Regions from separate parts of the Pediococcus sp. genome, predicted to be linked through region 2. Evidence: riboswitches for the same ligand, from Rfam matches in the RefSeq annotation. Region 2 holds a riboswitch; the other holds the start of a gene.
The links. A riboswitch is a leader RNA that binds a small molecule or an ion and turns the genes downstream of it on or off. The one in region 2 is predicted to bind thiamine pyrophosphate.

Region 1 (3,420 bases), on a different contig from region 2:
GCAATGGGTCACGACGGGCAATCGCCCCAGCAAACGTATCTTGTGCAGAAATACCAATTTGAGCTTTGCCACTCGCAACAAGCTGTTCGGCGCCATCTTTGGGTGGTTGTACAAACTTCACATTGAGATGATATTTTTTGTAGTAGCCTTTTTGTTTGGCAACATACATTCCGGTATGATTGGTGTTCGGTGTCCAATCCAAAACCACGGTAATCGTCTTCATTTGCGACTTATTAGAACTAGTTTTGCAGCCACCTAAAACCAACATCAATAAAAAACTCAAGCTTAAGTAGAGCCAAAAATGTTTGGAATGTTTCATTTTTTTACTGCCTCCCAGGGCATGACTTTATGTTGAATCAGAGTGACCAACCAAATTAAAAGCAAACTTAAAGCCGAAATTAAAAAGATGACGGCAAACATTTTGTCGTAGGCATAGGCCTTCATGACCCGCGTCATATAGACACCCAAGCCACTAAAACCACCAACCCATTCAGAAATTACGGCACTCACAATTGCATAAGATACAGAGATTTTTAAACTCGAGAAGAAATGATTCAACGAATTTGGAAACTTAACATAGTAATATAATTTCCATTTGCTTGCACCCATCGTTTTCATTAAATGAATTAAATCAGGATCGGTAGCGCGAAAGCCGGTCAGCATTTCCACGGCCACCGGGAAAAATGTCGTGATTGTGATTAAAACAATTTTTGGCAGCATGCCATAGCCAAACCATAAAATCAAAAGGGGCGCGATAGCCACCGCCGGAACAGTTTGACTGAGGACTAGCAGGGGATAAACAGCTTTATAGAGTGGATTAAACAAGTCCATAATTATGGCGATAAGCACACCACCAATGACGCCAATTAATAGTCCCCAGAACGCTTCCAAGAGGGTAACGCCGGCATTTTTCATAAGCAACGGAAAATCGGTGATAAAGGCTTTGACTACATTAACAGGTGAAGGCAGCATGAAAGTCGGGACGATTTGGAAATAACTGATTAATTGCCAGATAACTAAAAGCGCCAGAATGACCAAAATAGGTAGAAAATTAATGTTGATATTTGTCTGTTTTTTCATGGATTCCTAAGACCTTGCCCTCAGATTTATAATCAATTTTTACATAAGTCATCACTTGAGGGGCACCAGCATCAGCGGCAATTTTGGTAATGTTTTTAACAATTTCCATGAGTTGGTCGTAGTCACCTTCGAGTGTAGTTTCAAACGCACCGACTTCATATGAAACGCCCGTGGATTGAATGTACTCGATTGCTTTGTCCACAACAGCCACAACTTTTTTGTCGTCCTCTAACATTGGTAAAACTTGAATTGCAACACTTGTATTCATAAGATAGTTTCCTTTCTTGAAACAAAATAAAAAAGCCAACGACAACGCGCCAGCTTTTGATTGCATGTTTAAAATTGGTCATCAAATGACGGAATGTGAGCTGTCACTTGATCATCAAAACGATTAAACTTCCTGCGCTGGCATTATCCATATCAGGTTCGAGGGTCAAAAACCACTAGTTTTTATCTCAGCCGGATTGGATCCAGCACCCCTGTATTTGTTACGAATTCAGTATATCGATAAATATAAAATTCGGCAACTAATTTAATTCTCAGGGTGGTGTCTAATTTCAGTAGGGAATATTTCTAGATATCGTGATTTATAGAAATAATTTTTGATTTTTTGGTCTATACCCTTGCAATTTATAGAGGGAGAATATATAATTGGGCTATACCAATGTGAATGGGATTTTTATTCTTATAGATCTCATCGGAGTCGAAAAAGAAAATAAAAAGGAGCTTGATTATGCAAATTATTATTGTTAAAGATGAAGTTGAAGGCGGACAAGAAGGCTACAAGATTTTTGCTGATGCTAAGAAAAATGGTGCTCATACTTTTGGTTTAGCTACCGGAAGTACACCAATTACAACTTACAATGACATTATCGCTAGTGATCTTGATTTCAGCGATTCCATTTCTATCAATTTGGATGAATACATCGGGTTAGCTGCTGACAATGACCAAAGTTACAACTACTTTATGCATGAACATTTATTCAACAAAAAGCCATTTAAGAAATCTTACCTACCAAATGGTTTGGCTAAAGATATCGATGCTGAAGCAAAACGTTATGATAAAGTAATTGAGGACAACCCAATTGATTTACAAATCTTGGGTCTTGGCCGCAATGGTCATATTGGTTTCAACGAACCAGGAACTTCACGTGAAATTGGCACTCATCGTGTCTCATTAACTCAATCAACGATCGATGCTAATGCCCGTTTCTTCGCACATGAAGAAGACGTGCCTAAGGAAGCTTTATCAATGGGATTAGCTTCAATTATGAAATCAAAACATATCTTATTGGAAGCTTACGGTGAAGAAAAGGCTGATGCTGTTAAGGGAATGATCGAAGGCCCTAACACTCCAGACTTACCTGCAAGCGTGCTTCAAGACCATGACAACGTGACTGTTATTCTTGATGAAGCAGCTGCAAGCAAATTAACAAACAAATAAACTACCAAATTAATTGGCACAAAGAGATTTATCCTATACAAGTTAACGCTATATAGAATAAATCTCTTTTTTTAAATATTTAGTTTCTAATAACAAATAGGCATATGGTTTTCATGTTAAAAACAATAAGGTATAATTTATGTAAATGAGCGTTGAGAATTTAGGGCAAACGCGGTGGAGTGAAAGTATTAAAAGAAGATCGAATCGGATCCATAGAAAAGTGAGTGGGGGTTTACTTTGGAAAAAACAATTGCAATTAATGCAGGAAGTTCATCACTTAAGTTCAAACTGTTTGAGATGCCAAGCGAGAAAGTTCTCGCAAGTGGCCAGGTGGATCGAATTGGTATTGATGGCTCCACATTTACAATGATTTATGGCGATCAGGAAAACACGCGGTTTGAAGAGCCAGTTAAAGATCATGAAGTTGCGATCCATATGGTTCTAAAGGCTTTGATTGACCTGAAAATTATTCGAAGTTTTGATGAAATTACAGGCGTTGGTCATCGCGTTGTAGCGGGTGGCGAAATTTTCAATGGCTCCGTCGAGATTACAGAAAAAGTAATTAAGCAAATTGAGAGTTTATCGGAGTATGCTCCATTGCACAATCCGGCCAATGTGATTGGAATTCGGGCAGTGCAAAAGGTCCTGCCAAACGTCACAAGTGTTGCGGTGTTTGACACTTCTTTTCATGAAACATTACCCGCAAAAAATTATTTGTACAGTATTCCTTATGAATACTATGAAAAATATGGCGCACGTAAGTATGGTGCCCATGGTACGAGCCATCAATTAGTTGCTTTGGATGCGGCCAAACTACTTGGCAAACCATTAAGTTCTTTGAAGATGATCACCCTTCATTTAGGGGCCGGTTCCTCAATTGACGCTATTTTGAATGG
Region 2 (3,420 bases):
AGAACTTTCTCGCTTGGCATCTCAAACAGTTTGAACTTAAGTGATGAACTTCCTGCATTAATTGCAATTGTTTTTTCCAAAGTAAACCCCCACTCACTTTTCTATGGATCCGATTCGATCTTCTTTTAATACTTTCACTCCACCGCGTTTGCCCTAAATTCTCAACGCTCATTTACATAAATTATACCTTATTGTTTTTAACATGAAAACCATATGCCTATTTGTTATTAGAAACTAAATATTTAAAAAAAGAGATTTATTCTATATAGCGTTAACTTGTATAGGATAAATCTCTTTGTGCCAATTAATTTGGTAGTTTATTTGTTTGTTAATTTGCTTGCAGCTGCTTCATCAAGAATAACAGTCACGTTGTCATGGTCTTGAAGCACGCTTGCAGGTAAGTCTGGAGTGTTAGGGCCTTCGATCATTCCCTTAACAGCATCAGCCTTTTCTTCACCGTAAGCTTCCAATAAGATATGTTTTGATTTCATAATTGAAGCTAATCCCATTGATAAAGCTTCCTTAGGCACGTCTTCTTCATGTGCGAAGAAACGGGCATTAGCATCGATCGTTGATTGAGTTAATGAGACACGATGAGTGCCAATTTCACGTGAAGTTCCTGGTTCGTTGAAACCAATATGACCATTGCGGCCAAGACCCAAGATTTGTAAATCAATTGGGTTGTCCTCAATTACTTTATCATAACGTTTTGCTTCAGCATCGATATCTTTAGCCAAACCATTTGGTAGGTAAGATTTCTTAAATGGCTTTTTGTTGAATAAATGTTCATGCATAAAGTAGTTGTAACTTTGGTCATTGTCAGCAGCTAACCCGATGTATTCATCCAAATTGATAGAAATGGAATCGCTGAAATCAAGATCACTAGCGATAATGTCATTGTAAGTTGTAATTGGTGTACTTCCGGTAGCTAAACCAAAAGTATGAGCACCATTTTTCTTAGCATCAGCAAAAATCTTGTAGCCTTCTTGTCCGCCTTCAACTTCATCTTTAACAATAATAATTTGCATAATCAAGCTCCTTTTTATTTTCTTTTTCGACTCCGATGAGATCTATAAGAATAAAAATCCCATTCACATTGGTATAGCCCAATTATATATTCTCCCTCTATAAATTGCAAGGGTATAGACCAAAAAATCAAAAATTATTTCTATAAATCACGATATCTAGAAATATTCCCTACTGAAATTAGACACCACCCTGAGAATTAAATTAGTTGCCGAATTTTATATTTATCGATATACTGAATTCGTAACAAATACAGGGGTGCTGGATCCAATCCGGCTGAGATAAAAACTAGTGGTTTTTGACCCTCGAACCTGATATGGATAATGCCAGCGCAGGAAGTTTAATCGTTTTGATGATCAAGTGACAGCTCACATTCCGTCATTTGATGACCAATTTTAAACATGCAATCAAAAGCTGGCGCGTTGTCGTTGGCTTTTTTATTTTGTTTCAAGAAAGGAAACTATCTTATGAATACAAGTGTTGCAATTCAAGTTTTACCAATGTTAGAGGACGACAAAAAAGTTGTGGCTGTTGTGGACAAAGCAATCGAGTACATTCAATCCACGGGCGTTTCATATGAAGTCGGTGCGTTTGAAACTACACTCGAAGGTGACTACGACCAACTCATGGAAATTGTTAAAAACATTACCAAAATTGCCGCTGATGCTGGTGCCCCTCAAGTGATGACTTATGTAAAAATTGATTATAAATCTGAGGGCAAGGTCTTAGGAATCCATGAAAAAACAGACAAATATCAACATTAATTTTCTACCTATTTTGGTCATTCTGGCGCTTTTAGTTATCTGGCAATTAATCAGTTATTTCCAAATCGTCCCGACTTTCATGCTGCCTTCACCTGTTAATGTAGTCAAAGCCTTTATCACCGATTTTCCGTTGCTTATGAAAAATGCCGGCGTTACCCTCTTGGAAGCGTTCTGGGGACTATTAATTGGCGTCATTGGTGGTGTGCTTATCGCCATAATTATGGACTTGTTTAATCCACTCTATAAAGCTGTTTATCCCCTGCTAGTCCTCAGTCAAACTGTTCCGGCGGTGGCTATCGCGCCCCTTTTGATTTTATGGTTTGGCTATGGCATGCTGCCAAAAATTGTTTTAATCACAATCACGACATTTTTCCCGGTGGCCGTGGAAATGCTGACCGGCTTTCGCGCTACCGATCCTGATTTAATTCATTTAATGAAAACGATGGGTGCAAGCAAATGGAAATTATATTACTATGTTAAGTTTCCAAATTCGTTGAATCATTTCTTCTCGAGTTTAAAAATCTCTGTATCTTATGCAATTGTGAGTGCCGTAATTTCTGAATGGGTTGGTGGTTTTAGTGGCTTGGGTGTCTATATGACGCGGGTCATGAAGGCCTATGCCTACGACAAAATGTTTGCCGTCATCTTTTTAATTTCGGCTTTAAGTTTGCTTTTAATTTGGTTGGTCACTCTGATTCAACATAAAGTCATGCCCTGGGAGGCAGTAAAAAAATGAAACATTCCAAACATTTTTGGCTCTACTTAAGCTTGAGTTTTTTATTGATGTTGGTTTTAGGTGGCTGCAAAACTAGTTCTAATAAGTCGCAAATGAAGACGATTACCGTGGTTTTGGATTGGACACCGAACACCAATCATACCGGAATGTATGTTGCCAAACAAAAAGGCTACTACAAAAAATATCATCTCAATGTGAAGTTTGTACAACCACCCAAAGATGGCGCCGAACAGCTTGTTGCGAGTGGCAAAGCTCAAATTGGTATTTCTGCACAAGATACGTTTGCTGGGGCGATTGCCCGTCGTGACCCATTGCCTATCACCACAATCGGGGCCATTATTCAGCACAACACTTCGGGGATCATGTCGCGCAAAGCAGATGGGATTACTTCACCGAAAAAAATGATGGGTAAACGTTATGCAACTTGGGACTTGCCAATTGAGCAAGCAACTATCAAACAAGTAGTCGAAGATGATGGCGGCCAATATAGCAAAATTAAAAAAATTCCTAATAACATTACCGATGAGGTGGCGGCCTTAAAGACAAAACAAGCTGACTTGATCTGGGTGTTTTATGGTTGGGCTGGCGAAAATGCTAAAATTAAAAACCTTCCCATCAATTATTTTTCATTTCGTTCTTTGAACAAGGTTTTTGATTATTACACGCCGACCCTCATTGGCAACAACCAATTTTTAAAGGCCCATCCTAAACTGGCTAAAGATTTCATGAAAGCAACTGCTAAGGGATATACCTATGTGGCTAACCATCCCCATCAATCGGCCACCATTTTAATGGATCAGGTGCCTGAGCTTAAAAGCAACCAAAAGTTAATTTATGCGAGTCAAACCTACCTTTCCAAACAGTACACCTTAGGTTCAAAGCAATGGGGAAAAA

Region 1: linked by a shared signal. The riboswitch ahead of DD627_RS06850 (thiamine-binding protein) and the one ahead of DD627_RS02995 (thiamine-binding protein) in region 2 are both predicted to bind thiamine pyrophosphate.

Annotation. Positions count from the first base shown of each region.
Region 1 covers NZ_DOEM01000027.1:74,562-77,981, forward strand. Annotated here, with positions in the region: gene DD627_RS06840 (ABC transporter substrate-binding protein) at 1-319, opposite strand, end outside; gene DD627_RS06845 (ABC transporter permease) at 316-1,080, opposite strand; gene DD627_RS06850 (thiamine-binding protein) at 1,052-1,348, opposite strand; TPP riboswitch at 1,461-1,571, opposite strand; gene DD627_RS06855 (glucosamine-6-phosphate deaminase) at 1,814-2,524, shown strand; gene DD627_RS06860 (acetate/propionate family kinase) at 2,762-3,420, shown strand, end outside.
Region 2 covers NZ_DOEM01000009.1:1,650-5,069, reverse strand. Annotated here, with positions in the region: gene DD627_RS03005 (acetate/propionate family kinase) at 1-80, opposite strand, end outside; gene DD627_RS03000 (glucosamine-6-phosphate deaminase) at 318-1,028, opposite strand; TPP riboswitch at 1,271-1,381, shown strand; gene DD627_RS02995 (thiamine-binding protein) at 1,494-1,790, shown strand; gene DD627_RS02990 (ABC transporter permease) at 1,762-2,526, shown strand; gene DD627_RS02985 (ABC transporter substrate-binding protein) at 2,523-3,420, shown strand, end outside.